Regions from separate parts of the Thermaerobacillus caldiproteolyticus genome, predicted to be linked through region 2. Evidence: riboswitches for the same ligand, from Rfam matches in the RefSeq annotation. Region 2 holds a riboswitch; each other region holds the start of a gene.
The links. A riboswitch is a leader RNA that binds a small molecule or an ion and turns the genes downstream of it on or off. The one in region 2 is predicted to bind cobalamin.
Positions count from the first base shown of each region.

Region 1: linked by a shared signal. The riboswitch ahead of metE (5-methyltetrahydropteroyltriglutamate--homocysteine S-methyltransferase) and the one ahead of ISX45_RS00360 (ribonucleoside-diphosphate reductase subunit alpha) in region 2 are both predicted to bind cobalamin.
Region 3: linked by a shared signal. The riboswitch ahead of ISX45_RS09350 (ABC transporter substrate-binding protein) and the one ahead of ISX45_RS00360 (ribonucleoside-diphosphate reductase subunit alpha) in region 2 are both predicted to bind cobalamin.

Region 1 is NZ_CP064060.1:1,603,228-1,613,459, forward strand. Features, by position in the region: gene ISX45_RS07850 (ABC transporter ATP-binding protein) at 1-488, opposite strand, end outside; gene ISX45_RS07855 (NAD(P)/FAD-dependent oxidoreductase) at 563-1,573, opposite strand; gene ISX45_RS07860 (FecCD family ABC transporter permease) at 1,594-2,613, opposite strand; gene ISX45_RS07865 (FecCD family ABC transporter permease) at 2,610-3,590, opposite strand; gene ISX45_RS07870 (iron-hydroxamate ABC transporter substrate-binding protein) at 3,826-4,809, opposite strand; gene ISX45_RS07875 (iron-hydroxamate ABC transporter substrate-binding protein) at 4,965-5,927, opposite strand; cobalamin riboswitch at 6,274-6,474, shown strand; gene metE (5-methyltetrahydropteroyltriglutamate--homocysteine S-methyltransferase) at 6,629-8,917, shown strand; gene ISX45_RS07885 (acyl-CoA thioesterase) at 8,937-9,374, shown strand; gene ISX45_RS07890 (hypothetical protein) at 9,619-9,891, opposite strand.
Region 2 is NZ_CP064060.1:63,373-73,604, reverse strand. Features, by position in the region: gene ISX45_RS00385 (hypothetical protein) at 769-933, opposite strand; gene panE (2-dehydropantoate 2-reductase) at 1,355-2,272, opposite strand; gene ISX45_RS00375 (YbdD/YjiX family protein) at 2,636-2,839, opposite strand; gene ISX45_RS00370 (carbon starvation CstA family protein) at 2,832-4,910, opposite strand; gene ISX45_RS00365 (hypothetical protein) at 5,232-5,726, shown strand; cobalamin riboswitch at 5,859-6,055, shown strand; gene ISX45_RS00360 (ribonucleoside-diphosphate reductase subunit alpha) at 6,180-8,465, shown strand; gene ISX45_RS00355 (ribonucleotide-diphosphate reductase subunit beta) at 8,486-9,526, shown strand; gene ISX45_RS00350 (TerC family protein) at 9,571-10,232, opposite strand, start outside.
Region 3 is NZ_CP064060.1:1,876,663-1,886,894, forward strand. Features, by position in the region: gene ISX45_RS09315 (histidine phosphatase family protein) at 1-428, opposite strand, end outside; gene ISX45_RS09320 (adenosylcobinamide-GDP ribazoletransferase) at 386-1,174, opposite strand; gene ISX45_RS09325 (bifunctional adenosylcobinamide kinase/adenosylcobinamide-phosphate guanylyltransferase) at 1,174-1,731, opposite strand; gene cobD (threonine-phosphate decarboxylase CobD) at 1,728-2,798, opposite strand; gene cbiB (adenosylcobinamide-phosphate synthase CbiB) at 2,773-3,726, opposite strand; gene ISX45_RS09340 (adenosylcobinamide amidohydrolase) at 3,726-5,210, opposite strand; gene ISX45_RS09345 (FecCD family ABC transporter permease) at 5,210-6,247, opposite strand; gene ISX45_RS09350 (ABC transporter substrate-binding protein) at 6,228-7,202, opposite strand; cobalamin riboswitch at 7,341-7,560, opposite strand; gene ISX45_RS09355 (PH domain-containing protein) at 7,703-8,317, opposite strand; gene ISX45_RS09360 (hypothetical protein) at 8,697-9,017, opposite strand; gene ISX45_RS09365 (hypothetical protein) at 9,228-9,572, opposite strand; gene ISX45_RS09370 (hypothetical protein) at 9,660-9,974, opposite strand.

The DNA.
Region 1 (10,232 bases), 1.5 Mb from region 2:
AACAAAATGGGTGTTTCTTGAGCAAGCGCCATCGCAATCCAAGCTCGCTGCCGTTGCCCGCCCGATAGTTGATCGACAGGACGATAAGCGAATTCTTCCATCCCCGTCGCTTCGATGGCCCAGAGGATCACTTCTTTATCTTTTTGCGTTAACGAACCGAAGCCGCGCTGGTGCGGGAAGCGGCCATATGTCACTAAATCGATGACCGTCATCCCTTCCGGAGCTGTCGGGTTTTGTGGTAAAATCGCCAATTGCTTGGCCACTTCTTTCGTTTTTAATCGATGAATCGCTTTACCATCAAGCAAGACATGCCCGCTTTTTGGCTTCATCAAGCGCGCCATCGTTTTCAAAATCGTCGACTTCCCTGAACCATTCGCCCCGACTAACGCTGTGATTTTATGGGGTGGGATTTCCACATTCAATTGTTTGACAATTAATGTTTGATCGTACGCAATGTCTAAATTTTCGGTTACAATCAAGCGATCCACTTCCTTTCGGTTTTATCTTAATCAGCGAGAAAACACCCATTTTGACATGTGCAGGACGTAGACCAAGACTAAGGTTAATTCGTGACAAACGCTTGATGATGGGTGGAAACCATTTCCATTGGTTGAGCGTTGGGCTCAAGATACATTTTGACGCTATTGACCGCCGTCGGTCCTTCCATAAATCCTCCGGCAATTAACGTTAATTTATTAGGATAGTATACAATATCTCCTGCGGCAAATATGCCAGGGATGTTTGTTTCCATTTTTCCATTAACGACAATGCGCCCTTCCATCATATCAAGTCCCCAGTCTTTGATAGGCCCGAGATCGATGTGAAAACCATGACTAACAATGAGTTCGTCAACCGGTAATTCTACCGTTTCCCCCGTTCCTACATGTTCGATCAGCACTTTTTCGAGAAGGGTTCCTTGTCCGTATAGTTGTTTGACTACATATGGTGTCAACAGTTCCACTGACGAGCGCTTCATGTTCGTCACGCTGCTTTCCAATCCGGAAAATTCTTCACGGCGATGAACGATCGTGACTTTTTCAGCGATGGGCTCCAATTGATGGGCCCAGTCTAACGCTGTATTACCGCCTCCGGAGATAAGTACTCGCTTTCCACGGAAATGTTCTAATGATCCAACTTTATAATGAAGCGTATGCCCTTCGTACTGATCGGCACCATCGATCTCCAGCTTCTGCACTTCCCATGTTCCATGTCCGATCGCAAGAATGACGGTGCGTGTATGATGTTGCTCGCCATTTGTGCTTGTCAACAAAAACGTGCCATCCTTTTGCCTTTCCATATAGGCGATTCGTTGACCTAAGACAATCGTTGGTGCGAATGTTTTGGCTTGCCGCTCTAAATTTTGAATTAACTGCTCCCCAGTAATCTCAGGAATCCCACCAATGTCTCGAATAATTTTCTCGGGGAAAAACCCTCTCACTTTCCCGCCTAACTCTGGCAAACTTTCAATGACTTTCGTTTTTAGCTCGCGCAGCCCACTGTAAAAAGCAGCGAATAACCCGACAGGACCTCCGCCAACAATGGTTACATCATAGAGTTCAAGGTTTCTCTCCATCGTGAAATTCCTCCATACGATTAATGATTGGATCGGGCTAGCAAATACAAGAAATACGGTGCCCCGATGATCGCCACGACGATGCCCGCATGAATTTCTGATGGCTGTAGAATCGTACGACCAATCGTGTCGGCGGTCAGTAACAATAAGGCCCCTGCAAGCGCCGAGGCCGGCAGCAAATATTTATGATTTGGCCCGATGAGCCGCCGTGCTAAATGCGGACCAATTAAACCGATAAAACCGATGCCCCCGCTGACAGACACGCAAGCAGCCGCAAGTCCAGCAGCTGCTGCTAGCAGTTTTACTTGTTCTTTTGAAACAGACGCACCAAGTCCTGTGGCGACGTTGTTTCCAAATGATAACACATCAAGTACGAGTGCTTTATAATACACAAAAGCAAATAAGACGACGATCCAAGGTAAAAGCGCTAACACGTAATCCCACGTCGTACCCCAAATGCTTCCAGCTAGCCATACCGCCACAAATTGATAAAGTTCCCGGCTTAGTCGAAGAGAAAGAACCGTCATGAGCGCACTCAATCCTGCCGCAACTGCCACTCCTGTTAAAACGAGACGTGTTGGCAACAGCCCTTCATATTTTTGATAAGACAATCCAAACACAAGAGCAGCCGCTAACAAACTGCCGATAAACGCAAGGACTGGTAAAAACAAAACGGGAACATCCAAATGTGTTGGGAAAAATGACAAATATAAAACGACCATTAAACCAGCCCCGTGCGAAATTCCTAAAATACTCGGATCCGCTAAAGCATTGCGGGAAATGCCCTGCATAATGCACCCCGATACGGCCAATCCTGCTCCGGCAAGAAGGGAAATCACAATACGAGGCAAACGAAATTCAAACAAAATCAACTGTTGCTTTTCATTTCCCATTCCAAACAGCGTTTGAAACACTTCAAGCGGGGATAGCCGACTGAAACCTGTGTTCATACTTATCACAAACACAATAAGAATCAGAACAGAAAAAGTAGCAAGTATGGAAAAACGCTGAAGATTCTTTCGCCGCTCCACTCCATTCATGAAATTTCCCTCCTTCCTTTTCGGGCCACGTAGAGGAAGAACGGAACACCAATAAGCGCAAATAACACACCAATTGGTGTTTCATAAGGAGGATTGATCATTCTTGCACCAATATCAGCAATAATCATGAATCCTCCTCCGATTACGGCCGAACAAGGAATAATCCAGCGATAATCCACGCCAACGAAAAATCGTGCAAAGTGCGGAACGACAAGTCCGACAAAACCAATCGGTCCGACCGCAGATACAGACACTCCTGCTAAGAGAAGCACAATGATTGTACCGACCATTTTTACCAAGACCGTTTTTTGTCCCAATCCTGTCGCTACTTCATCTCCTAGGCTTAAGAGCGTAATCGAACGCGATAAAAGCAATGCTCCAACTAAGGCAATGACAAGCCACGGGGTCATCACTTTCAATTGGCTCCATTTCACACCAGCCACTCCGCCTGCATACCAAAATGCTAACTCTTGACTTAACTGAAAATGAATCGCAATTCCTTCGCTCAGCGCCGTTAACAATGCACTAACTGCTGCTCCCGCTAACACAAGACGAACCGGCGTTAAGCCACCCCGGGCAAGCGAACTAATCCCGTATACAAGTCCTGCCGCAACAGCTGTTCCTAAGAAGGAAAATAGAATCAAAGAATTATAGGATAATCCTGGTAAAAACGCAAAACAAACTGCTACCATCAATGCGGACCCAGCATTTAAACCTAAAAGTCCGGCATCAGCAAGCGGATTTCGCGTCATCCCTTGCATGATCGCACCCGCCACCGCAAAGCTAGCACCTACTAAAACATCCGCAAGTGCCCGTGGCAGACGCAAATCTCGAATAATCGCATGTTCCGTCTGATTCGAATTATAATGAACAATCGCTTCCCATACCGTCGAAAGATGAATATTGGCAGCACCGACGGAAATGGATAATGCGATTCCAAAAACGATAGCCAAAACTCCAACGACGAGCACCATCATCGCGACCCACGTCCGCGAATGCTGATTTACTGTATCGTTTTTCATGATTTCCACCTATTTTCTCTTCATCTATAATAAGTGCAAAAAGAAGAACGCTTTTCTGCTATGGTCGGCAAGATTTTTCTTGCCGACCCGAATGAAAGCATGCTGACCATAGCGGACAAAATTCATTTGTCCGGCTTCATTCGGAATGATTAGCAGAAAAGCTTGTTGGTTTCATATATGTCATACTGTACTATTTTTTATTATGGGAAAGCAATGTGTCTACGACAAGATCAAGCTGATGTTCCAGCGAAATAGCGTCGGTGAACCATACATCTTCAAGTTTCATCTTGTATAAGTGATTATTTTTGACAGCTTTTAAATTTTTCCAGATCGCACTATTTTTCATTTCTTTTTCGATTTGATCCGTTCCCTCTGTCCGATATACTGTCCAAAACATATGATCGGCTTCATAAGAAGGCAATGCTTCTAGAGAAATCGTTTTCCATTGTTGTGGACCTTCGATAACTTCTTTTTTCGTCTTTTCCGGTGGAGTTAATTGTAACGCATTATAGATGATTTGTCCTGCTCGTCCAAAATTTGAGCCAAACACAACAAAATCTTTTCCTGATAATTCATAAATACCAACTGTTTCATTTTTTCCAATAACTCCATGTAACTTTTCACGAGCGGCAGCCGCTTTTTTATCAAACTGTTTGATCCAATTTTCTGCTTTCTCTTTCTTTCCAAGAACATCTCCAAACACACGCATTTCTTCCTGAATGCCTTTGTAATGTCCAAACGGAATCACGACAGTTGGCGCAATTTTTGATAGCTGTTCATATTGATCATCTAAATAGACAATAATTAAATCAGGCTTTAATTCCGCTACTTTCTCAAGCGAAATTGGATTTCCGACATTTTCAATTCCCTTCATTTGATCTTCTGTAATATAAGGATTTTTCAGCAACGGATTTGTAACCGCAATCGGTTTTACTCCGAGCGCTAGTGCATTCCCTAAAAATTCATACGGCATAACGACACGTTTCGGATGAGTAGGAATCTTTACTTCCTTTCCATTCGCCATTTTAAATGTTTGAGTTGTTGCTTCTTCTGTCTTTGTCTGTTTTTCCTTTTCAGCCTCATTGTTTCCCTCTTGGTTTCCGCATGCGCCAAGCATAATGAGAAAAATAAGTAACATGACCCCTGCAAACAAAAATCTTTTCTTTTTGAACACTTGCTTCATCTCCTATCACAATTATATTGATATTATTTATTGTAAATAAAAACTCCTTGACAAGTCCATTCATTTTCTACTTTCTCCACAGCTGGTTATATAACTTTGTCCAGCCATGGATATTATGTCTACTTTTGAAAATACTATAGTTCGAATTATTTCTGGCTATGAGATAACAGCGTATCTACGATAATATCGATTTGGCCTTCAATAGCAATAGGATCATAATAATACATCTTGTCTAAATCCATTTCATAGAAATGACCGTTTTTTACAGCATCGAGATTTTTAAAGATGGGACTGTTCTTCATCTCATTGATTACACTATCCTCTGTATCATATACCGTAAAAAACATATGATCCGCAGCATATTCAGGTAATACTTCTAACGAAATCTGCTTAGGCGGTGTTCCCTTTTTAACCATTTCTTTAACCTTTTTCGGTGGATTCAGCTGAAGAGCATTATAGAGAACTTGTCCACCTCTTCCCCAGTTGGCACCTAACACATAAAAATCTTTTGAATGCAATTCATAAATACCTACTGTCTCATCTTTACCAATGACCCCTGCTATTTTTTCCCGAGCTTTTTCAGCTTTTTTCTCAAATCTCTTGATCCATTCCTCTGCTTCCTTTTTCTTGCCCAAAAGATTTCCAAATGCTCTTATATCTTCGCGAACATCATTGTTATATGTACCATAAGGAATGAGAACTGTTGGAGCAATTTTTGATAACTTATCGTATATTTCGGAATCTGAAGTAATGATGAGATCTGGATTAAGTTCTGTAACTTTTTCAAGTGAAATAGGAGTCCCAATATCTTTAATTCCAGAAAGCTGATCTTTTGTAAGAAATGGGTTTTTTAACTCATAATCAGTTGCCCCAACAGGTTTTTTTCCAAGAGCTAAAATTTCACCTAAATATAAGTCCGTTACAATTCTCTTTGGATTTTTGGGAATTTCAACTTCTTTTCCATTCACCATTTTATATGTTCTTGTTTCTTTTTCTTCTGTCTTCGCCTGTTTTTCGTGTCCAGACGCAGTTTGCCCCCCTTGATTACCGCATGCTCCCATTAACAAAAGGAGCAGGAGAGAACATACTAGCAACAATCTCTTTTTCAAATTATCCCCCCTTTATAAATGAAATTAATTATCAAAACCATAAATAATGATAATCATTATCATTAAACTTGTCAATTAAAAATTTTATATCCATTCAACTCTCCCTCCCCTGTTGAATAAAGTTTTTTATATCCTTAAATAACATTAGACTCAGCATATAGATGCATTTGATTGTAGAAGATAAATTCAATTTACTGTACTTGAGCAATTTACAATTCCGAAAAGAACATGAGCTGATTCCTTGATTAGAAATAATGTCCCGCTTAAGAAAAATGCTGAAACAAAATTTTTGTTGAAAAAACAGAAAAAATCACTTATTCTGAATTTCATAAATCAATTTCATATAGTTCAAGTTCACGCAACAGGTGTGACATAGTCGGAATCCCTTCTATGTCGCTTAAAAGGGAAGTTTGGTGAAAATCCAACACGGTCGCGCCACTGTAATGGGGAGTTGTCTATCATCATCCACTGTTTCTTGTATGAAATGGGAAGGAGATAGCCAACGATGATCCTAAGTCAGGAGACCTGCCTGTTGTATGCACTTACGACCTACGCGTCATAGGGAGGAGTGAGGATCATGATGTTGGGGCACTTTGCATATCTCAACACAAGTTAGTCATCTCTCACCCCTCTTACTTTACTGCGGAAAAGAGGGATTTTTTATTTGTGTTGAGATATAAATTCACTTGGAGGTGCTCATATTGGCCGTTTTTAGTTCAAATCTTGGTTATCCGCGAATTGGTGAACGCCGTGAATGGAAAAAAACACTAGAATCATTTTGGAATGGAGCCATATCTGAAACCGAATTGTATGACACGATGAAGCGGCTTCGGCTTCGTCATGTACAAAAACAGATGAAAAAAGGAATTGATCTTATTCCTGTTGGTGATTTTTCATTGTACGACCATATGCTTGATATGGCATTTATGTTCGGATATATTCCTTCGAGATTCCAACATATGAGCGGCGGTTCATTGGAAACATATTTCGCCATGGCCAGAGGAGCTAAACACCAAAGCGCATTGGAAATGACGAAATGGTTTAACACAAACTATCATTACATCGTTCCTGAACTTGAAAACACAACTCCTATCTTGGTAGAAAACCGACTGTTGCATCTTTACGAAGAAGCCAAACAGGAACTGAATATCGATACAAAACCAGTTATGTTAGGTCCAATTACATTTTTATTACTTTCAAAAAAATACGATCATAACGATTTCAAAACCCATCTGTCTTCTTTAATTCCTATTTATATTCAAGTGTTAAAAGAATTGTATGAGGCTGGAGTATCATGGGTTCAAATTGACGAACCGATTTTAGTACAGGATATAGATGAAACGATCATTCGCTTCTTTCATGACGTATACGATGCATTTCATGCGGCACTTCCTTCTCTTCACATTATTTTGCAAACGTATTACGAAAGCATTTCTCATTATAAAGAAATCGTATCATTGCCTGTGGCCGGAATTGGTTTAGATTTTGTTCATGACGAAGGCATAAACGTATCACATATGAGAAAATGGGGGTTCCCGGATGATAAAGTTCTTGCTGCCGGAATCATTGATGGACGAAATGTATGGAAGTCATCGCTTGAAGCAAAAGCAAACTTCATCGATCACCTCGCTCATTATATTGATGTAGATCGCCTAATCATTCAGCCATCATGCAGCTTATTGCACGTTCCTGTTACAGTTCAACATGAACAATCATTGCCGCCACTGCTGAAAGAAGCACTTGCGTTTGCTGATGAAAAGTTGGATGAGGTATACGAACTTACTCAATATGTAAAAGGAGATCGGACAATTGACGATTTTCGACATTACGATCGCCATTATCAATCATTTGTCATGTCCTCATCCCGGAATGTACAAAGCGTCCAAGAAGCGCTGGCGAATATCGAAACATATCCGACAAAACGAATCGACTATTCCAAACGGAAACATGATCACAAGAAGCGCTGGAATTTGCCCGTACTACCGACAACCACAATCGGTAGTTTTCCACAAACGAAAGAAATTCGTCAAGCTCGTCTGAAATGGAAAAAAGGCGAATGGACAGAAGAACACTACCAATCATTTATCCGTAAAGAAATCAAAAATTGGATCCATATTCAAGAGAAACTAGATATTGACGTGTTGGTGCACGGAGAGTTTGAACGAACGGATATGGTTGAATTTTTTGGCGAAAAGCTAACCGGGATCGCTTGCACGACAAATGGATGGGTGCAATCATATGGCTCTCGTTGTGTAAGACCCCCGATTATTTTCGGAGATGTCGCTTTTAACAAGCCAATGACGGTAGATGAAACAGCGTATGCGCAAACATTAACTCATAAACCTGTCAAAGGAATGTTGACAGGACCTGTGACGATTTTAAACTGGTCGTTCGTACGAAACGACATAGATCGATTTCATGTTCTTCGTCAGCTCGCTCTGGCAATTCGCGAAGAAGTTCTGGCGTTAGAAAAGAACGGAATCGGCATGATTCAAGTCGATGAGCCAGCATTACGCGAAGGGTTACCGTTGAAGCGCTCTAAGCGGACACGATATTTAGAAGCAGCCGTTGAGGCATTTCGCTTAGCGACTTGTTCCGTTCAGCCCGAAACACAAATTCATACACATATGTGCTATTCTCAGTTTGAAGATATCATCGAGGCCATTGACGCTCTTGACGCGGATGTCATCTCAATAGAATCTTCACGAAGCCACGGAGAACTCGTTCATTCCTTTGAAATTTATCGGTATGAAAGAGAAATCGGTTTAGGTGTCTATGACATCCACAGCCCACGCATTCCAACAATCGAAGAAGTTGGCGAAAATATAGAACGGGCATTGCAAGTACTAGACCATCATCAGTTCTGGGTAAATCCTGACTGCGGATTAAAAACGCGAAATGCGGAGGAAGCAATAGCTGCTTTAAAAGTAATGGTCGAAGCAGCAAAGATATACCGCCAAAAACTCGTAACCAAAACGGTCTCTCAATAAATTATGGAGGGAAAAAGAAATGGGGGTTCCTATTCAACAGTCCAGAACGGTTCAAACACGCCTCGTCCTTCCTTCCAACACGAATCATTTAGGGACCATTTTCGGCGGCACCGTTTTGGCTTATATTGACGAGATTGCGGCAATCGCTGCAATGCGCCATGCCCGAAAGGCGGTAGTTACCGCATCGATTGACAAAGTAGACTTTATTTCATCGGCAAAAGTAGGAGATATTTTGAAACTAGAAGCATTTGTCTTTTCCACTGGAAGGACATCTATGGAAGTATTTGTGAAAGTAGAAACAGAAGACTTATTTACTGGAGAACATCACTTAACAACAACATGCTTTCTAACAATGGTTGCGATTGATCAAAATCGAAAACCAACCCCTGTACCAAAAGTCGTTGTCAATGATACAGAAAAAGCATTCATTGAATCCATCAAAAAGCAAAGACAATAGAGAAGAAAACTTGAGCTGTCTATGAGACAGCTCAGTTTTTATAATCAAATATATGCCAAACATAAGTCCATGCTGCTTTATACCTCTTCCAAAAGATGGGCAATCTTAAAAACATGAGATCCACTGCGAACAATGACGTTCTCCGGATTATGTTTGAAACAATTTATTGCTTTTCCACTCATTGTTTCATCTCCGGCTTTTGGTTCAAAAAGTCAAAGCATCATCTAGTAGGTATTTTCGATCATCACCCGAACAACATTGAAAGCAGAAGTGCAGATGTAAACGATGTGATTATTTGCTTTCCTGATAATAACAGTGACTCCCTTATCCCTAATTCCTTCGCAATCGTCCAAAAGATAACCGCGCATTCACTGTAAGTGGAAGCGAGATAAACGTCAAGAAATAGCTGAAATGTCGACATCGTCGTCAACAACACCTGATTTTCCTCATTAAACAGCAAAATGCCATCTTTGCGAATCATTGAAAAAACAAGACCGACAGCGGTTTCAGTCGGCAAATTCAGCCATTAAACGAGCGGTGCAAACAACAAAATTATCTCAATAAAATCGAATGTGAGCACCTTGTCAGGCTACTTTTCTACGCTGGAAAAATAATCTAGATTTTTGCACAAGTTCTGGGCAATCAATTCATTCTTGCTTTTCAACCAAAAGACGTCATTGATAAAGTGATTCACAAAGGACTGGCTCCCTATACTTCCAAAACGATTACTTCCTCTGAAATATTTCAAGACAAATGAAAGCAAATGAAAAAGCAGGAATATGCGCTAAGCATCAAGGAGCTCCATAAAGAATTGCCTCCATTAGTGCACCGATCTTGAACCAAAACAATCGGGTTCTA
Region 2 (10,232 bases):
AAAAGGAATTTTTTATACCAAAAATGGTACTACTTACCGATTTAATGTTTAAAAGCGAATTGACCAATACGTAACAACATTTATCTAAGAGCACCATGGAACTAATAACCGCATAGCCATTTAAGAATATGATTTTGCAAGAATGGTAACGACAGCAGAAAAGGCTTCAAACGAATTGAAAAACAAGATAATTGTTTAGTGATATAGTTGATAATCAGCACTTTAAATGGAGCTGTCATTTTTTGCGATGGATCTTTCTTGAGCACAAGATTATCCAGACACGGCCAATGGCCCCCTTTAAAGTAAAGTGGAGAGACGTTAGCTTTTTTAGCTGATTATACGATGACAGCCCTGCTTATATCACAATCCACATCAATCCTATATTCGCTTTTATCTTTCATTCTTATGCTGAGTGTCTCAAAAAGAAAAGGGCTCTCCTTTTCAGTCGCATATAAACGCGAATGAAAAGATTGAATGCTGTTGGAGTGTGATTTCTATCTTATTCAAAAACGCTTGAGTATATATCTACCTCCAATAGAAAATGCGAAAATCAGTGGCACATGACTGGATATGTCACAGTTCTTGCTTTTTCACGATTTTGATAAGTTTTTCGTTCGTCATCATGGAAGCTTTTGAAATCGACCGATCACCAGTGCCTTGACTTAAAAAATTCTGGCTAGTGTGAAAGCAATTATAAATCTCGATCAAATATTTGTGGATTGACTAGATTATCATCTTCTATAAAAACAATTGCGTTTTTTAAGGACGTCATAAACCCTGCAGCAAGTTCCAAAAATTACAGCCGATGATGATCCCTTCCGCAACTCCTTCACTGATGATCTGGTCCTCTAACGCACGATTTTCTTGATCGATATCCCATTGATCATCACTCCACGTTTCCGCCAGTTCGATCGCAAAAGCCCCCTCCTCCACGGCACATCTTGAAAATAGTGAAGGGGTATCGTCAAATCCCTTTTTCATAGCAAACGCAGAAAAAGGTAAACCGCTGTAAGAACGCGTTGATTAACGCTGTTAATCTCAGAATATCTGCCTAATATTTTAGGATTTTTCTTGATTAAATCGTAATCAAATATATTTCAACAACTGATTGCAGTTAAACCAGCCGAGCGTTGTTAAAATGGCTTTCACATAGTGCCAGCAAACGCTTCATACAGGATTCACCCGGAGACGAGAAAATTCATCAATCTCATACATATGTCTTCCAAAAGAAACCATAACCCCTAACGATTCTAATCGCTGTTTGGCAGCTGCTCCGTCAAGGCAATGCTCATGCTGCTTGATGGAGCAATAATTCTTATTTTAACTTATTCGGAATCATCGATGTGTTTCCTTTTTATGCTCGGTTCTGGTCATAAATTTTCAGATTATGGTAAACCGCTTTTAATAGTGGTGTCGGAATCTTATACTCTTTTGCTAGCTTCAATAAATACCCTTGCAAATGATCCGCTTCTACCATTTGTCCTTTTTCCATGTCGCGCTGCATGGAAGACTTCATCTCTGAAGACATTTCGTTCATTTGTTCCAATTGCTTCTCCTCAATTCCATCCGCAATTGGAGCACCGTGCGCTCTCATAACAGCGCCGATTTCTTTCGCCAACGCTAATATGATGTCCTGTCCATACTCCCCGGCACGAATCGGACCGATCGGAGCACGAAATAATGTTGTAACCCCTGACATCGTCGCAATGAATAAATATTTATGCCACATATCGGTAACAATTTGCTCGCTTAAGCGAAAGCGGGCATTGCAGTTTGAAAACAACTCTTCGAGTTCATTCACTCGCTCTGTCCGTTCCCCTGACCATTCGCCAAATCTTACATCATGAGATGGACTCGTTTGAATAATCGATCCTTTCTCATCTAGTGTCGTTTCGATAAAACAGAGACCGCCTAGTACGTTCTCTTTTCCAAACTCACTCCAAAGTATATCCATATGCGCCATTCCATTGAGTAATGGCAAAATAAGTGTATTCTTGCCGACATATGGTTTCACATCCCGGATCGCTTCACGCAAATGGTAGGCCTTATTAGAAAATATGACCACATCAAATGGCTCTATCTTCTCTCCTGTTACGAGCGTTGTCGGCTTCAGCACAGCAGTCCCATGAACGCTTTGAATGACTAACCCCCGTTCTTGCAGTTGTTTCTTTCTTCTCTCACGTACAAGAAATGTGACATCAACCCCTTTTTCTAACAATCGACCACCGAAATATCCACCAACTGCCCCGGCACCAACGACTAGTATTCGCATCACTAATTCCCCCTTATGCAATGACATAAGCTACACATACCAACAGTAATACAAATGGATGAATGCAAACTAATGACAAAGCAAAACAAAATCTCGGTTTCGCCGAAAAACTGCCCACGCCCTGTAGGCCAGCGGCGAAATACCGCCATCTTGGCTCTCACGATGTGCAAATGTTTCTTCTTTGCCCTGAGCGATTGGGCGCTGAAGATAGGAAAATTTTCACTTCTTATCTTTAAACAAAGGCAGAATTACAAAATCCAAAAAATATCATTGGCCATGAGCTCGCTAACGAAATAGCAGCAAACATCAAAAAATCACATCCTCATTAAGGAAAAAGAAAGGGAAACAAACAGTCCCCTTTCTTTAACAACAACGCGATACTTTCCCACCTTTGCCGTTATATCTCGCCTCTTGTGCTTCGCAAAAAAACTCTTTTCGTGACTTAATCGGCTCTCCTGGATGATGTGTCTTCATATGCTCGACATATTTCTCGTAATTCGGTACACCAACAAGCAAATCAAGAAATTGTTTCCGATAGGCTAGAACCTTTTGAAAAAACTTACGCATAATGCTTAACCTCATCTCCTGCATCTCTTGGAATATAAGGTGACTCTTTTAATGATGCATGTTTGTTTCTTATTACTTTCATCCATATATTCAAAGACGAAATGAGCATCGCAATAACAACAAGCATGAAAATCGCACAAAGCGTAGCATCGATATAATCGTTCATAATAATTTGATTCATCTGTGCTTCATTCGTTGCTGGCGCCAAAATTTTCCCCTGACTTAAGGATTTTTTAAATTCGTTCGCATGGGCCAAAAATCCAATCTTTGGATCACCGTGAAATAATTTTTGGAATCCAGCCGTCATGGTAACCACTAAAATCCACGTCGTCGGGATTAATGTTACCCACACGTACGCCTTTTTGCCCATTTTAAATAAAATGGTTGTCCCTAATAAGAGGGCAATTCCCGCTAGCATTTGGTTCGCAATGCCAAAGAGCGGCCATAATGTATTGATACCCCCAAGTGGATCAATAACTCCTTGATACAAGAAATATCCCCAACCCAATACGCATAACGTAGTCGCAATAATATTTGCTAGTAAAGAATCGGTTTTCGCAAGCGGCTTATAGAAATGTCCAAGAATATCTTGAATCATAAAACGTCCTACGCGCGTCCCTGCATCGATAGTAGTTAAAATAAACAACGCTTCGAACAAAATCGCAAAATGATACCAAAACGCCATTAACGTTTTACCGCCAATGATTTTTGATAAAATTACCGCCATGCCAATGGCTAGCGTAGGTGCTCCTCCTGTACGAGACAATATCGTTTGTTCGCCGACATCCTTAGCAAGCTCTTGTAAAACGTCTGGAGTGACAGTAAATCCCCATGACGACACCGTTTGTGCTGCTTGCACAACATCTTGGCCGATCGCCGCTGCAGGGCTGTTGATTGCAAAATAGACTCCCGGCGTCAACACGCATGCAGCGATTAGTGCCATTACCGCTACAAAAGATTCCATCAACATCGCCCCATATCCAATCGGACGGGCATGGCTTTCAAGCTCGATCATTTTAGGTGTCGTTCCGGATGAAACGAGCGCATGGAATCCCGAAACCGCTCCGCATGCGATCGTAATAAATAAGAATGGGAACAAATCACCCGCGAAAACAGGTCCAGTACCATCGATGAATTTTGTAAGCGCTGGCATTTGCAAGTCCGGTGCAACAACAAGAATTCCTAACGCCAAACCGACAATCGTTCCAATTTTTAAGAATGTACTTAAATAATCACGCGGTGCAAGCAATAACCATACTGGCAACGCTGAAGCAACAAACCCATAAGCGATCATTAACAGCGCAATCGTTTCACCTTTAAAAGTAAACATATTCGCTAATGTTGGATGTTCCGCTACATGCTGACCGGCAACAAGCGACGCGATTAATAGCACAAATCCGATCAAGGAAGCTTCGGCTACCCGTCCCGGACGAATATAGCGCATGTAAATGCCCATAAAAATGGCAATTGGAATCGTTGCCGCAATTGTAAACATTCCCCACGGGCTTCCTACAAGCGCTTTCACAACAACGAGCGCTAATACCGCCAATAAAATAATCATGATTCCTAAAATCCCAAGCAGTGCGATAAAGCCCGTAACCGGTCCTATCTCTTCTTTAATCATTTCGCCAAGTGATTTTCCATCACGGCGCATCGACGCAAACAAAATAATGAAATCTTGTACTGCTCCAGCTAAAACAACCCCGACAATAATCCAAAGCGTTCCCGGCAAATATCCCATTTGCGATGCTAAAATTGGACCGACAAGCGGACCAGCCCCGGCAATCGCTGCAAAGTGGTGTCCGAATAATACCCACTTATTCGTCGGTACATAATCCTTTCCATCGTTAAACACTTCCGCAGGTGTTTTCCGATTGTCATCAAGTTGAAACACTTTTTGAGCAATAAATTTGCTGTAAAAACGATATGACACTGCATACACGCATACAGCAGCTACAATCAGCCAAATGGCGTTGACCGTCTCCCCGCGTTGTAACGCTAAAACGGCAAATCCAGCTGCCCCAAGGACAGAAATCAGCCCCCAAAGTAGAATTGATTTGATTCCTCTCACGCTTGTTTCCCCCTTTGTGTCTCTTCAAATCTCATTATACTAATTATTCTGAAAAATTGGAAGAATATTTCCCAAACTTCCATATGAAAATTCGGCCAATCTGTCCGTTAACGTTGCCGTACATTCGTTAAGCTAGTATCCGCTTTAGACTTTTTACTATTTTAAAAAAGCATAAAATACATCTTTTTGCAAAAAATGTAATTGAAATAACTTTTTTTATACCCAAAACGAAGGTGTCCATATAAAACCAAGGGAACGATCACCTTTTTCAGTCAAATGTCTTCTCAACCAAACAAAATTACAAGTAAAGGGTTAAAGAACGTGAAAGCGATTGAACAATTATTATGGAGCATTGCTTTACCAGGATTTGGGCAATTCCTTAACAAAAAATACTTTAAAGGCTCAGTGTTTATCCTCTTAGAATTTCTCATTAACATGCAATCTGGATTTAACGAAGCAATTCAATTAAGTTTTTTAGGGAAAAACGTCGAGGCAGCCAAAGTTATCGACTATCAATGGCTAATGTTCTATCCTTGTTTATACTTTTTCGCTATGTGGGACGCCTACAAAGATGCAGGTGGGGGAAAATCTATGTATTCCTCTCTTCCATTTGTTTTTGCCGCTTATTTTGTCACGGTAGGACTTATGTATTCACCTCACATAACCATTTTCGGTATATTTTTCGGTCCGATTTGGCTGCCGATGTTATCGGTCATTCCCGGTGCCATTATCGGATTTTCTCTTAAATCGTTGCTCACAAAATTAGATAGGTTATCAAATAAAAAACAAGAACATCTTTCCCTTCCTCTCGGATAACACGTATCCTATCAGAAGAACAAAAAAACATAGTTGAAATTTCCATTGATTTATTATATGATGGTACCAGCACCTACACCAACACAATATATTGTGTTGGTCACCCGAAAAATAAACTACATATAGTTTTCGATCAAAAACCGCAAGCAATGGTGTCCGAATGGACTTAATAGGGAATCTGGTGCGAATCCAGAACTGTCCCCGCAACTGTATGTGTGGACGAAATGGAAATTCCACTGTATACGAAGGCTCCTGCGGCGCGTATACGGGAAGGATCCAAAGTAGGAAGAAACACGAGTCAGGAGACCTGCCTTGCTTGTTACGTTTCACATTCTTCGGGGATTGAGAAGATGAAACGATGGTTTAAGAAGGGCTTTTCGTACCCTTTTTACGCTATCGTTTCATCCACTCAAACTTGAGTGGATTTTTTTATTGGGATGAGGAGGAGAAACAATGAGCTTACATACGAAAACAACAATAATCACGACGGAAACAGGACAAACAGAACCGTTTTCGCGCGAAAGACTGATTTCTTTTATCCATGACGTAACCAAAGATTTTCCGCACTTACAGACAGACGAATATGTCAATCGAATCATTCAAGCGATTGAAAGTAGAGACCGCCTTTCGTCTGAACAAATCGCTCATTTGCTTATTCTTGAAGGGCTGTCTTATATTAACGAGGAAGAGCCGGATTGGACGTTTGTTTGTGCACGAATGTATTTGAAGCGTTTGTACAAAGAAGCAGCAAAAAACCGTGGATATGACGCAAACGAGCGTTATGGTTGTCTTTATCATTTGATTACGACGCTCGTTTCGAAAGGCGTTTACAGTCCATCTCTTCTCGACAATTATTCAAAAGACGAAATCATCGAACTTTCCAAACTGATTGACCCGGAAAAAGACAAGCTATTCACGTACATTGGCATTCGCACGCTTGCGGATCGCTATCTTGCGCGTGACTTTGATCGAAACTTATATGAACTGCCACAAGAGCGATTTTTAATCATTGCGATGACATTAATGTCCCAAGAACCAAAGCAACTCCGTTTCGATTTAATCAAGGAAGCGTATTGGGCATTAAGCCATTTATACATGACCGTTGCCACGCCTACTCTTGCCAATGCCGGAAAAAGCTACGGACAATTATCGAGTTGCTTTGTAGACACAGTAGACGATAGCTTACAAGGAATTTACGACAGCAACACCGATATTGCCAATCTCTCTAAATCAGGCGGCGGAATTGGCGTCTATCTTGGTAAAATTCGTAGCCGCGGCAGCGACATCAAAGGCTTTAAAGGCGTTTCATCAGGGGTCATTCCATGGATGAAACAATTAAATAACACCGCTGTCAGCGTCGACCAATTAGGGCAGCGAAAAGGAGCCATCTCCGTTTATTTAGACGTCTGGCATAAAGATATTTTCGCCTTTTTAGACGCCAAATTAAATAACGGCGATGAGCGAATGAGAACGCATGATTTATTTACCGGCGTTTGTATTCCTGACTTGTTTATGGAACAGGTCGAGAAGCGCGGTGATTGGTATTTGTTTGATCCGCATGAAGTACGCAAAGTGATGGGATTTAGTTTGGAAGACTTTTATGACGAGGAAAAAGGCAGCGGCAGCTTCCGCGAAAAATATTGGCAATGCGTTCATGAACCGAACTTGTCCAAAGAAAAAGTGCCAGCAATTGAAATTATGAAAGGGATTATGCGCAGCCAGCTTGAATCCGGAACGCCGTTCATGTTTTACCGCGATGAAGTCAACCGAAAAAACCCGAATGCTCATCTCGGTATGATTTATTGCAGCAACCTTTGTACAGAAATCGCGCAAAACCAAAGTCCGACCATCGTCGAGCAACAATATACAAAAGACGGAAAAATTATTATCGAAAAAACACCGGGCGATTTTGTCGTCTGCAATTTATCATCCATCAATCTTGCACGTGCGGTGACCGATAATGTATTAGAACGGCTGATTCCGATTCAAATACGCATGCTCGACAATGTCATTGACTTAAATAACATTCCTGTTTTACAAGCACAGTTGACCAATCAAAAATACCGCGCTGTCGGACTTGGAACGTTCGGTTGGCATCATTTGCTCGCATTAAAAGGCATTCGCTGGGAATCGGAAGAAGCGGTTGACTATGCAGACAAGCTATACGAAAAAATTGCCTACTTAACGATTCAAGCAAGCATGGAACTCGCAAAAGAAAAAGGAAGTTATCCAGCTTTTGAAGGTTCCGATTGGCAAACAGGCGCTTATTTTGCCAAACGAGGATACGATCGCTCATCAAGCCTTGATTGGGACACTCTAAAAGAACAAGTGAAAATGAACGGCATTCGTAACGGATATTTAATGGCGATCGCTCCGAATGCGTCAACATCGATTATTGCCGGAAGTACTGCCAGCATCGATCCAATCTTTTTAAAAGTATATGCTGAAGAAAAGAAAGATTACAAAATTCCGGTTACGGTACCGGATCTAAACTCAGAAACGACTTGGTACTATAAATCTGCCTATCACATTGACCAACGCTGGAGCATCAAGCAAAATGCTGCCCGTCAGCGCCATATCGACCAAGCGATTTCCTTTAACATTTACGTCATGAACACCATTAAAGCAAAAGAGCTTCTTGACATTCATCTCACCGCTTGGAAACTCGGACTCAAAACAACGTATTATGTGCGCTCAACTTCCAGCACGATCGATGAATGTGAGTCATGCGCAAGTTAATAATAGAGGGGGAATTTGTTGTGACACATACATTAACAAAACGAGTGATTATGGATCCGGAAGCGCCAAACCGCTCAACGCGAATTATCAACGGAAAAAGCTCGAATGTCCTGAATTGGGACGACATTGCCTATCCGTGGGCATTTGCCAAATATAAACGGATGCTAGCTAACTTTTGGACGCCGTTTGAAATTAATATGTCCCAAGACGTTAAACAATTTCCGCTCTTAACCGACGATGAAAAAGATGCATTTTTAAAAATTATCGGGCTGCTAGCGCTTCTTGACAGCATTCAAACCGATTACGCCGGCAGGGTCGCCGATTACATTACCGACTCTAGCATTAATGCGCTCATGATTATGCTTGCCCAACAAGAAGTTATTCACAATCACTCGTACTCATATGTTCTTTCGAGTCTTGTAACAAAAAGCAAGCAGGATGAAGTGTTTGAGTTTTGGAGAAACGAACCGATTTTGCGAAAGCGAAACGACTTTGTCACAAACGGATACAAAGAATTTGCCGAACATCCAAATGTGGAAACTTTATTAAAATCGATTGTCTATGACGTCATTTTGGAAGGATTGTTTTTCTATTCAGGATTTGCCTTCTTTTACAACTTAGCGCGCAACCAAAAAATGGTCGCCACAAGCACAATGATTAATTACATTAACCGCGATGAGCACATTCATGTCGACTTATTCGCAAAGATTTTCAAAGAAGTGCTCAGCGAATATCCTGAATACAACACACCCGAACTCGCTGCATTCGTTCAGCAAACCTTCATGAAAGCAGCCGAGCTAGAAATCGAATGGGCCAACTATATTATTGGCAATAAAATCGACGGCATTAACATGGAAGACTTGAGCGCCTACATTAAGTTTTATGCCAATGTCCGCTGCCATCAGCTAGGCTTTGAACGCCCGTTTGAGGGTTATCGGACAAACCCTCTTCGCTGGATTAAAGCATACGAAGAAGTCGATCTCGGAAAATCGGACTTCTTTGAACAAAAATCACGACAGTATACAAAAGTGAATATTGATAACGGATTCGATGAATTATAACACAAAAAAGCCGCCAACTTGCTGTTGGCGGCTCATTTGATAAATCATCCTTGCTCTTTCAAGGCTCCTCGTTTATTTTCCCTTGCTTTTTTCATCGTACCAGCAATGATAACCCCTGCCACAACAAGTAGCTCAAATCCATACTTCACAATCGGGTTCGCAAAATATCCCTCTAAAAACGGCTCATCAACGATCATTTTCGAAGCAGTCCACGCAAGTACTCCCGCCCCGATGGTAACAATGATCGGGAATCGTTCAATCCATTTTAAGATCAATGTGCTTCCCCACACGACAATCGGAACAGAAATTAACAGTCCTAAAATCACTAATAGAGGGTTGTTGTGTGCAGCTCCTGCTACTGCTAATACATTGTCCAATCCCATTAACGCATCAGCAATAATAATCGTACGAATTGCTTCCCACATGCTGTTCCCAGCTTCCACATCATGTCCTTTTTCTTCGACAAGAAGCTTATACGCAATCCATACTAGCAACATGCCGCCAACAAGCAATAATCCCGGAATTTTCAGCAACCATACGACCGCTAATGTCGCTAAAGCCCGAATGACAATCGCTCCGACCGTTCCCCAAATAATCGCTTGCTTTTGCTGGTGCTTCGGTAAATTTCTCGCTGCCAGTCCGATAACAATCGCATTATCCCCTGCTAACACAAGGTCGATAATGACAATGGACAGAAGTGCTGACA
Region 3 (10,232 bases), 1.8 Mb from region 2:
ACTCGTCCGGCGAGCTCCACCGTACGTGCCAATGCAGTTTCGATCCGTGCTTGAAACTCGGCATAACTTTCCCCGTTCGGCGGAGCCACAGAAAACGATGATTGCAACCACTGCTGATACTCTTTTATTTCTTTCAACTCAGCGAAGGTTTTTCCCTCCCAATCACCAAAATGAATTTCACGCCATTCCTCCGTTTCGTACACAAGTACGTCGCTGCTACGAAACAAGATCTCGCACGTTTGTCGACAACGTATTAAATCACTCGACACAATGAAATCCGCGCTTGGATATAAACGGATCCCTGCCTCATGAAGTCGGACAATTTCATGTTCGGCAAGCGGCACATCGGTAAAACCAATATATCGCTTTTCTTCATTTTCTTTCGTTATACCGTGTCGAAGAAATGTAATAGCCAAATGATGAACCATAGCCACGTCTCCACTCCTTCTACAAACGCCCCGAGCATATCACCGGTAATACCGCCAAATTGTTTTTCACAAAACGATCGTGCTCCCAAAAAGCAAACAAGCGCTCCCGCCGTCAACATAACAAGCTTCTCAAATACATAAGGGACTCCAACGCTAATACTCACAAGCCAAAAGAGCAAAATAGCGATAACGACATACGCATCGCGCTTGAACACATGCTCGCGAAATGCTGCTGCCATTCCAGTTGCTTTCGCCAAGCGACCATATATGAGAAGCAATGCCATAAAGCCACGCGACAAGAGCGGAATCAAAACAAAAAACATAACAGATACATGAGATCCTATCGTTTCATACATAAATAAAAAGCGAAATGATAAAAGAAACATAATCGATAAAACGGCGAACGCCCCGACGCGAGAGTCCTTCATAATCTCTTGTCTTCGCGTGACATCCCGATAGGAAAAAAACGCATCGCTCACATCCATCCATCCGTCCGCGTGCAGACCTCCAGACAAAAAAATGGACAACCACAAAAGCGAAATTGAAAGAAACAAAGGCGAAACAGAAGTGAAGGAAGAAAAAAATGAATACCACCCCGCCAGTATCCCGCCGATCAATAGTCCGACAATCGGAAAACAGCGCACCGACCATCTTGCTGTCGCTGGTTGCCAGTTTATTTCTTTTCGGATCGGAATCACTGTCAAAAACTGCAATGACAACAGCCACCCATGCCATATCGTTTTCATCAAACGGCCTCTCCTTTTTTCACAAGTGGAATGCCATGTTGAGCGAGAATCGCTATAGAGGCTCTTGTAACAATTTGTTGATGCAGCCAGCCAAGCGTTTTCATAAAATGGTATGTCCCCATATCTTCAGGCACACTGCCGGAAAATAACTCGTTAGAAACGATGACAAGCGCTTTACTGTGAGCCGCGAGCTGCACGACTGCCTCGAAAATCCCCCTTGCTTTTTGAAAACAAGTATCTTCTTGTTTCCAACCTTCATCGCTAAACAATTCATTCGCCAACAAATTCGTTAAACAATCGAGCAATACGACATCATTGGAACCAAACCGAGTAGCAAGTTCGTGTAATCCCACCGATCGTTCCCATGTCATCCATCGAAGTGATTGCCGGGCGCGCTGTTCTTGATGATAGGCAATACGCATTTTCATTTCGTCATCAACTGCTTGGGCAGTGGCAATATAATGAACGACATTTTCACAAGAAGCGAGTTTTCTCACATACTCCTCAGCAATCGCGCTTTTTCCGCTGCGAACACCGCCGCTAATAAAGACGATCATCGCGACCACCTTGTTAATACATGTAATAATTGATCATTTTCTTCTTTTGTTTTGACTGCTAAACGCAAATACTTTCCGTCAAGACTATGGAAATTCATTGTATGGCGCGGAATCATCCCCTCTTTCAATAAATCATATAACAGTTTCTCCGTCGAAAGATGTGACGCTCGCAATAAATAAAAATTCACAACCGATGGCGACACGTAATAGCCTGTTTCTTGCAAAACCGCTTTGATTCGTTCACGCTCACAGGCAATCATTCGCTTCGTATGGGCCACAAACTCATTCATCGGTAAAAAATGCAGCGCGAGCCGTTGTGCCACTTGGCTGACGCTCCACGGCGGTTGCAGTGCTTTTACCTTTTGAATGATCTCCTCATTGGCTACAATGTACCCGATACGCGCACCAGCTAAATGATACATTTTTGTAAGCGAGCGAATAACGATGAGACGAGGAAACAAATCAATCCATTCTATAGCAGTAAACGCTTCAAGCCAAAAATGATAAAACGCTTCATCAATCACGACAAACGTATTGGCTTGGTCTGCCGCTTCTAAAAGTGAATATAACTGTTCTTTTTTCATCACTGTTCCCGTTGGATTGTTTGGATGGCAAAAAAAGAACACATCGACTTGCTCTAGGAACTCTAGCAGCTTACTTTGTTCATATGTCCAATCGCTTTCTTCATCGGAAACAATTGAAAAAATGGAGCAACCATTGGCCTCACACGCCCGGCGATACTCAGAAAACGTCGGTTCAGCGATGCCGATTCTTTTCCTGGAAAATAATTGTGCAAGTAGATAAATGCATTGCGAAGCGCCATTTCCGATGAACAACTGTTCTTTGGAAACACGTTCAGAACGAGTAAGGTAACTGACTAGCTCCGAAGCATCAGGGTCGGGATACTCCATTGCCCAGCGGCAAAATTCCGCTTGCGTCGGCCACGCTGAAAGCGGCAGCGAATACGGATTCGTATTGACGCTAAAATCGATCCACATTTTTGGAACCGGAAATCCGATGCGTTCATATAATTGATGAGGATTAGCCCCATGAGACGGTAAATTCAATGATGATCCCTCCTATCCAAAGCAAAACGATAAAAGCGAAAACAGTGCGAATCATGACGCTTACCGATTGGCGAATATGCTCTTTCCTCAACTGATGGAGCGGATCCCCGATGTTCGGGCGATGAGATACAACTCCTTTATACGTATTTGTTCCTCCAAGTTGCACACCAAGCAGTGCTGCCATTGCTGCCTCTCCCCAACCACTGTTTGGGCTTGGATGTTTGTGCGCATCTCGCATGAGCAACTTCAAACAGTGACGAATACGTCTTTCCCTGTTGACAAGCACCATAACGATCGCCGTTAACCGTGCCGGTATATAGTTGAACACATCATCTAAGCGTGCCGACGCCCATCCGAAATCGCGATATGTATCATTTTTATAACCAAGCATGGAATCACACGTATTGACGGCACGATACGCAAGCGCCAAAGGGGCACCGCCAAGAAGCGCGTAAAAAAGCGGAGCGGTAATGCCATCGCTTGTATTCTCCGCAACTGTCTCGACACAGGCGCGCACAATTTCCCGCTCATCAAGATTTTCCGTATCTCGTCCAACGATCATGCTCAGTTCTTTTCGTGCCTTCTCTATATCACCTTGTTCAAGCGGCACAAGCACATTCCAAGCAGCCTCTTTTAAGCTTTTGGTTGCGATCGTCGTGAAAATAAGAAACGCTTCTATGACAATGCCCAATCCTGTAGTAATTCGATAACTAGTATACACGAGAAAAAAGCTAATCGCATATATAATGAGACAAAGGCTTGCGACGGTGAATATTCCTTTTAGCCGCCGACCGCGCCCGCGATTGAAATGTCGATCAAAGTAGGCAATGAGCGCCCCCATCCCCCGCACAGGATGCGGGAGCCAACGCGGATCGCCAAGCCAACAATCAAGCGCCACCGCCAGCATAATCGCAAAAAGATGATGAATCATTGATCGTCCCCTCTTCGCTGTTGATATCGGCGAAGCGCTTCTCTCGTTGCTTCGTAGACAGAACGACCGATCGCTTTGCCAAGTGGTGTAATCGTGCCAGCGTAGTCAAAGACGGTATTCATTTGTGAAGCAGCAATCGCGATACAATCGGTCGAAGTTCCCGTCGCCATCGTGTTCGTTTTTGGATCAAGGATACGCTCGTCATACAGCGCTTTCGTTTTTGCCTCCGTTGCCGTCATCATCGCTTGCACATAGGCGGCGTCCATCAACGTTCCGTCAATGAACACGATAATGTTAATCGTGCCGACTCCTTTAGCAGACTCGTCCCTCTCCCACGCTTTCGCAGCATCGACTGCATTTCCAATCCCTGCTGTAACAATCGTAAACAGCGAAAACGTTTCTTCTTTCCGATATACATAGGCAGCGTCTTCTAAACAAACCGCTGTCATCATCCCGATCGTCCGCTTCACGTCCAACGTATGCGACCGTAAATACTGCTTCATTTCCTCTTCAGCATCATCGCATCGATAATCCTTCGACACATGGCGGTTCACAAAATGAGTCGCCCATTGAAAGCCAGCTCCCACAAGCGACGATGATAACACTTTAAACGGTTGGGAAGTCGTAACAACAATCCGCTCATGGCTCTTTTCTATCGTCAAACGATCACGAAGTTCCTTTTCCCTTTCCGGAAGCTCAATTTCTGGCAAAAACGTTACAATTGGATTGGGCACAACGGGATGGGCTTGACGCCTCACTGGAGCGCCAAACACGTTTCGCAATGTCGATTCTTCGATCATATCATTCGGCTCACTCACACCGATAACGCTTCCTTGCTTAAGGAAAAGAATGCGATCACAATATAAGCTTGCCAAATTCATATCATGAAAAATAGCGATCACCGTTAACCTTTTTTCTTTTGTCCATTTGGAAAGACGATCTAATAATTTCATTTGCTGGGCAATATCCATATGATTGGTCGGCTCATCTAAAAGCAATATGTCAGGCTCTTGCGCAAGCGCCCGCGCTAAATATGCGCGCTGCCGTTCCCCTCCGCTTAACTGGTCGATCCCTTCTTCCATTTTGTCAAGCAGCTCCACTTGCTCAATCGCTTTTATCACTGCCCGCTCATCTCCCTCTGTCCATTTTGGAAAAAGGCTGCCTTGATGAGCATAACGACCAAGCTCGACCGTTTCTTTTACCGTATAACCGAACGTCGTATCGACGCTTTGCGGCAATACGGCAACAAGCCGTGCCAATTCTTTTTGTGAAAACGAAACAAGCGGCTTTCCATTGAGAAAAATCATTCCGGTTTGTAGTGACAGTTCCTTGCTTAACAACTTTAATAACGTTGTTTTTCCGCTGCCGTTCGGTCCTAGAATGCCAAACAATTCCCCTTTTTGAACGGTAAACGTCACATCTTGCAATACCATTTTGTCATGATAACGATAAGACACGTTATTCACTTCGAGCACATTCATCACGTCTTTCTCTTCATTCTTTTAAAAAATAACACTGCAAATAGCGGAGCACCAATCAAGGAAGTAATGACACCTATCGGCAGTTCGCGCGGCGAAATGATCGTTCGCGCGGCCAAATCAGCAAGGACAAGAAACGCACCGCCATACAAAAGCGACAATGGTAAAAGCAAGCGATGATTCGGACCGCATACTAATCGAATCATATGGGGAATGACCAAGCCAACGAAACCGATCGTGCCAGAAACGGCTACCGCAGAGCCGGTTAACAGCGAAGCGCCCGTTAAAATAACAAGCTTTCTCCTCATGACATCAACACCGATGTGAGCCGCTGTTGCCTCTCCAAACGCAAACGCATTGAGCTCACGAGAATTCCATAACAATAACAAAGAACCGATAAGAAAAAACGGCAACGTCATCATCGTATAATTCCAGCCTCGCATCGCCACGCTTCCCATCAGCCATGTAATAATCTGCCGCAATTCTTCTCCCGTCAACGCAATCATGAGCGAAATAAGCGCACTAAAAAACGCACCAAACATAATTCCAGCTAAAATGATCGTTTCAACCGACATCTTCCGTTCGACCGCTCTTGTAAACAAAAGCACAAGAAACAGCGTACAAAGCCCAAATAGAATACTGACAATCGGCAATGTAAACGTGCCGACAAACGGCAATTGAATACCGAAGAAGAGCACAATGACCGCCCCAACGGAAGCCCCGGAAGAAACGCCAAGCGTATACGGATCAGCAAGTGCGTTTTTCAACAGCCCTTGAAATGCCGCGCCCGCCAGTGCGAGCGAAGCGCCTACCAAGAATGCCAATACAACACGCGGCAAGCGGATCTCCATGACGATTTGAACAAGATTGGTAGGAATATCGCTATTCAATGGAGTTCCAAACCATTGATATAAAAAAATATCAATAATAGTAGAAAAGGGAATCGATAGAGAGCCTATCGATATCCCTAACAAAAGAGAAACGATCACAACGACGACCGTCACCGCGTAAATCGCTGCATTATTGAAAGACTTCTGGATAAATCGCTTTAGCAAGTTCCTCTACCCCTTCGACAAGACGCGGACCTGGACGTGTGACTAAATCAGAATTCACATCGTACACCCGTTTATTTTTCACAGCTGGAACGTCCTTCCAAGCAGGACGAGACATCACTTGCTTCGTCGCATCTTTTACATAATCTCCATATGTTGTAATAATGACATCAGGATTTAAAGCAACTGCTTTTTCTTCCGTAAACATCGGCCAGCCTTCTTGATCACCAGCCACGTTTTTCGCTGAAATCACCTTTAACATGTCATCGATAAATGTTCCTTTTCCGGCCGTATAAATTTCCGGTGCCGGTGATACTTCGACCCATACTTTCAATTGATCTTTCTCTTTTATGCTTTTTGCTTTTTCTTTAATCGCCTCAAGCTTTGTTTTCATATTTTCAATGATCTCGTGTGCTTTTTTCGTCGTCCCTGTTGCTTTTCCGATTAATTCAATCGAATGATACACATCATCAAACGTTTTGGCATCGTTCACAACCAATACGGTAATTCCTGCATCTTTCAATTGTTGTAATCCATCTTTGGAGTTATGGGCACCTGAAGCATGCGCAAGCACTAAATCAGGTTTCAGAGAAATAATTTTCTCGACATTGAAATCTGTGCCGCCGATTTTTTCTTTCTTTTTGGCGTCCTCCGGATAGTTGTCAAAATCGCTCACACCAACGATTTTCTCACCTAATCCTAACGCATAGGCGATTTCTGTGTTGCTAGGAATCAACGAAACAATCTTTTTTGGCTCGGACTGGATCGTCACTTCTTCTCCTAATCCGTCTTTTACCGTCACCGGAAATACTGCTTCTTCTGTTTTTGCTTCTTGCTTTTTGGCAGTTGTTTCATTGTTCGCGTTTTCGCTATTACATCCGACCAGCAGCCCGAATGTTAATAGAAAAGCAAGAAACATCACATAATACTTCCACTGCTTCATGTTTATTCTCCTCTCTGATTGATGTATAAATAAAAAACCCATTCCTATCTAGGAATGAGTAAGAAACGACAAAATATAGAAATGCTTGATATGTAAACATTCATTCGTCGTTTCACCATCTCACTCCCCGAAGATAGGAAACATTCGGCAGCAAAGGCAGGTCTACTGACTCATGCATCATCCTACTCTGAACCTTCCCATGCAGGTAACAGCTTTCGCCATCACACGGCACAGTGGTGATTTCATTTCGTCCGCATTTACAGTTGCGGGGACAGTTCTGGACTTTCACCAGATTCCCTATTAAGTCTACTAGGGCAATACACCGCGCCCGTTCGACACCTTTTCTGCCATGATATAAAATTGTGTGAATTTGTCGAACAATTTACAGTTATATATTAATGCAAATGACCATCATTGACAATAAAAAAATAAGAAGCTGGTGCGATATCATTCAAACCTAAACACTCGAATCGAATCCGATCCGAGTGTTTGGATAATCATCAATTATGAATATAACGCTCAAACACAAATCCAAAATCTTTTACCGTATATTGTTTTTTCGTGTCAACTAACCAATGAAATGCAATTTGGTTGAGCTCTTTGAACTGTTCCGCTAAATCATTTGGTGTACTTGCAATGCGGCTTAAAACTGTAGAAGCTAACTCTAGACTTTGGCGAGCATAGTCTAATGTCGTTTCGTTTTCGTGGCAGATTTCTGCGATTTTCAGCAATGCCTTATATAAATCTTTCACTTCTTCGATATGCTTTTTATGCACATCAATCGAGTATTGTTCAGAACCGATTTTAAATTTAATTTCCACATCTAAATCGACCGTACCCGCTGTTTCCAATGTCACATCAGAAATGCGATGCTTGCTGTAATCATAACGGCGAAGCGTGCGCTTTTTGCTTGTTGCGCTCGTTCCGTCAAGATGAATAAGCGCTTTGTTCGTAAAGCAATACTCATCAGACTTTGACTTAATCAAAAAGTAAATTTTCTCCCCATCTTCATGCATCACATAATCGTCGGCATCAACTTTATCATAGTTCTCCGGTTTAATCACAGCCCCTACATCACTTAATCCAAGCACATCAGCAGCGACTTTTCCAAACATGTTATTCCACCTCTCCTCATTTGTGCTAAACACAGACATGCTCATTATAACATGCATAACATAATAATCGTTAATTTTTCCAATTGATTTTATAATCCAAACATGACAATACCCTTATCAAACAATTCTATATAAAATACAGATTTTCGACATATGTAAAATGTTTTTAATGCCCCGTTGTGTAACTAAAAGACTCCATCTATGTCAGTTCTTGAATTCAAAGGATGTAGAGTTTAGGGGCTATCGAAACAGCTGATAAAGCACTTGAGTGGTTGTGCAAAGTTGAGTCAGACCTTTATTCCAATGTCAAAACTCCTTGCTAATGTTCAAAATCAAAAAAGGAACTATCTCATCAATTAAGAGACAGCTCCCGATATGATTAGTCTTCGAATTCTTGTTCTTGCTCTTGGTCTTGTTCAGATTCCGCACGCGAACGCACTTTTGACGTAGAATCCGAATCCACCTTAATATCAAGATCTATTCTCGTGTTGCCACTGTTGGCGACTCTGGCGATGTTTGTATTGCGGTCTACATTTTTTAAATCATTGTCATTATCTAATTCTGTATTACTTCTTAAATCGTTATCAGATTCAAAATCAACATCTGCTTTTGAACGGCTATCTGAGTCTGAATTTGAACGGCTACGGCTAATAGATTGGTTATTATCATTTTCAGATAAATTTTTCCATAATTTACTCATTATCTCTTCTCCTTCCATTTGTTATATAGTTAATTTATTCAAACAAATAAGTAAAAGTTTGGACAAATGCCATTAGGTCGTACGCTGATTTTTATACCTCTCAAAAGCAAGAAGCCATTTCAAACAGAGCGGAATATTAGAATATATCCTCATAAAAATCAATCAAATAAATATTCGTTACCTATGTAAATAGGGGAAGGTGACTACATATTACCTTCCCCATTTGCTTTGATTTAACAGTTTAACTTTAGATACATCGTTTACTTCTCTTATATGATTGGATTTTTTGTAATTATTTGATAGAGCCTCTAATTTCCGAACAGCTAAATCAAACTCTTCGTTTGTTAGTTGTTTAGTAGCTAATAATGAACATAGAATGGCAAAGGCAATTGGCATTGTATCAACTTGAACATTTATATTAATATCAACATCAGAGTTCCCGCTATGGCCAATTTGTGATGCATTTGAATGGCTATCAAAAGAAGATATCTTCCCTAATGAGGATAAATTTCCTAAATTCCTTAAAGAAGTTTGATGATCATTTATATTTTCCATAACATATCCTTCCCCCAGAAATACAATTTAAAGTGGGATAGAAACTATCCCACCTATGCTATATTGTTTTACTACAACTATTAGTTATTAGTCTTCTTGCTCTTGTTCTTGCTCTTGATCTTGTTCAGATTCTGTACGCGCACGCACTCTTGCCGTAGAATCAGAATCCACCTTAATATCAAGATCTACTTTTGAGTTTCCGCTGTTAGTAACTTTTGCGATGTTTGTATTGCGGTCTATATTTTTCAAATCATTGTCATTATCTAATTCTGTATTATTTTTCAAATCATTCTCGGACTCAAAATCGACATTTGCTTTTGAACGGCTATCTGAATCCGAACGACTGTGACTATTAGAACGGTTATTTCCACTACTGGAAAAACCTCTCCACTCTGTACTCATTCTCTCTCCCCCTTTCGTTCTTTATGCTGGTAGTTTATTCAACATCACACCAACATGTTTAGACAAATACCAGTAAGTCATATGTTGATTTTTAGAAATTACTCGACATGTAGCAGGTACTCTTATCAGCACCAAAGGTTATGAATAGTATGAAAATAATAACTAAAATAAATCTTAATTTCCATTCTATTTATAGTTAAATATTTGGATTATAAGGAATGAAATGGTGAGATACCAATATCAACTGATATTCATTCG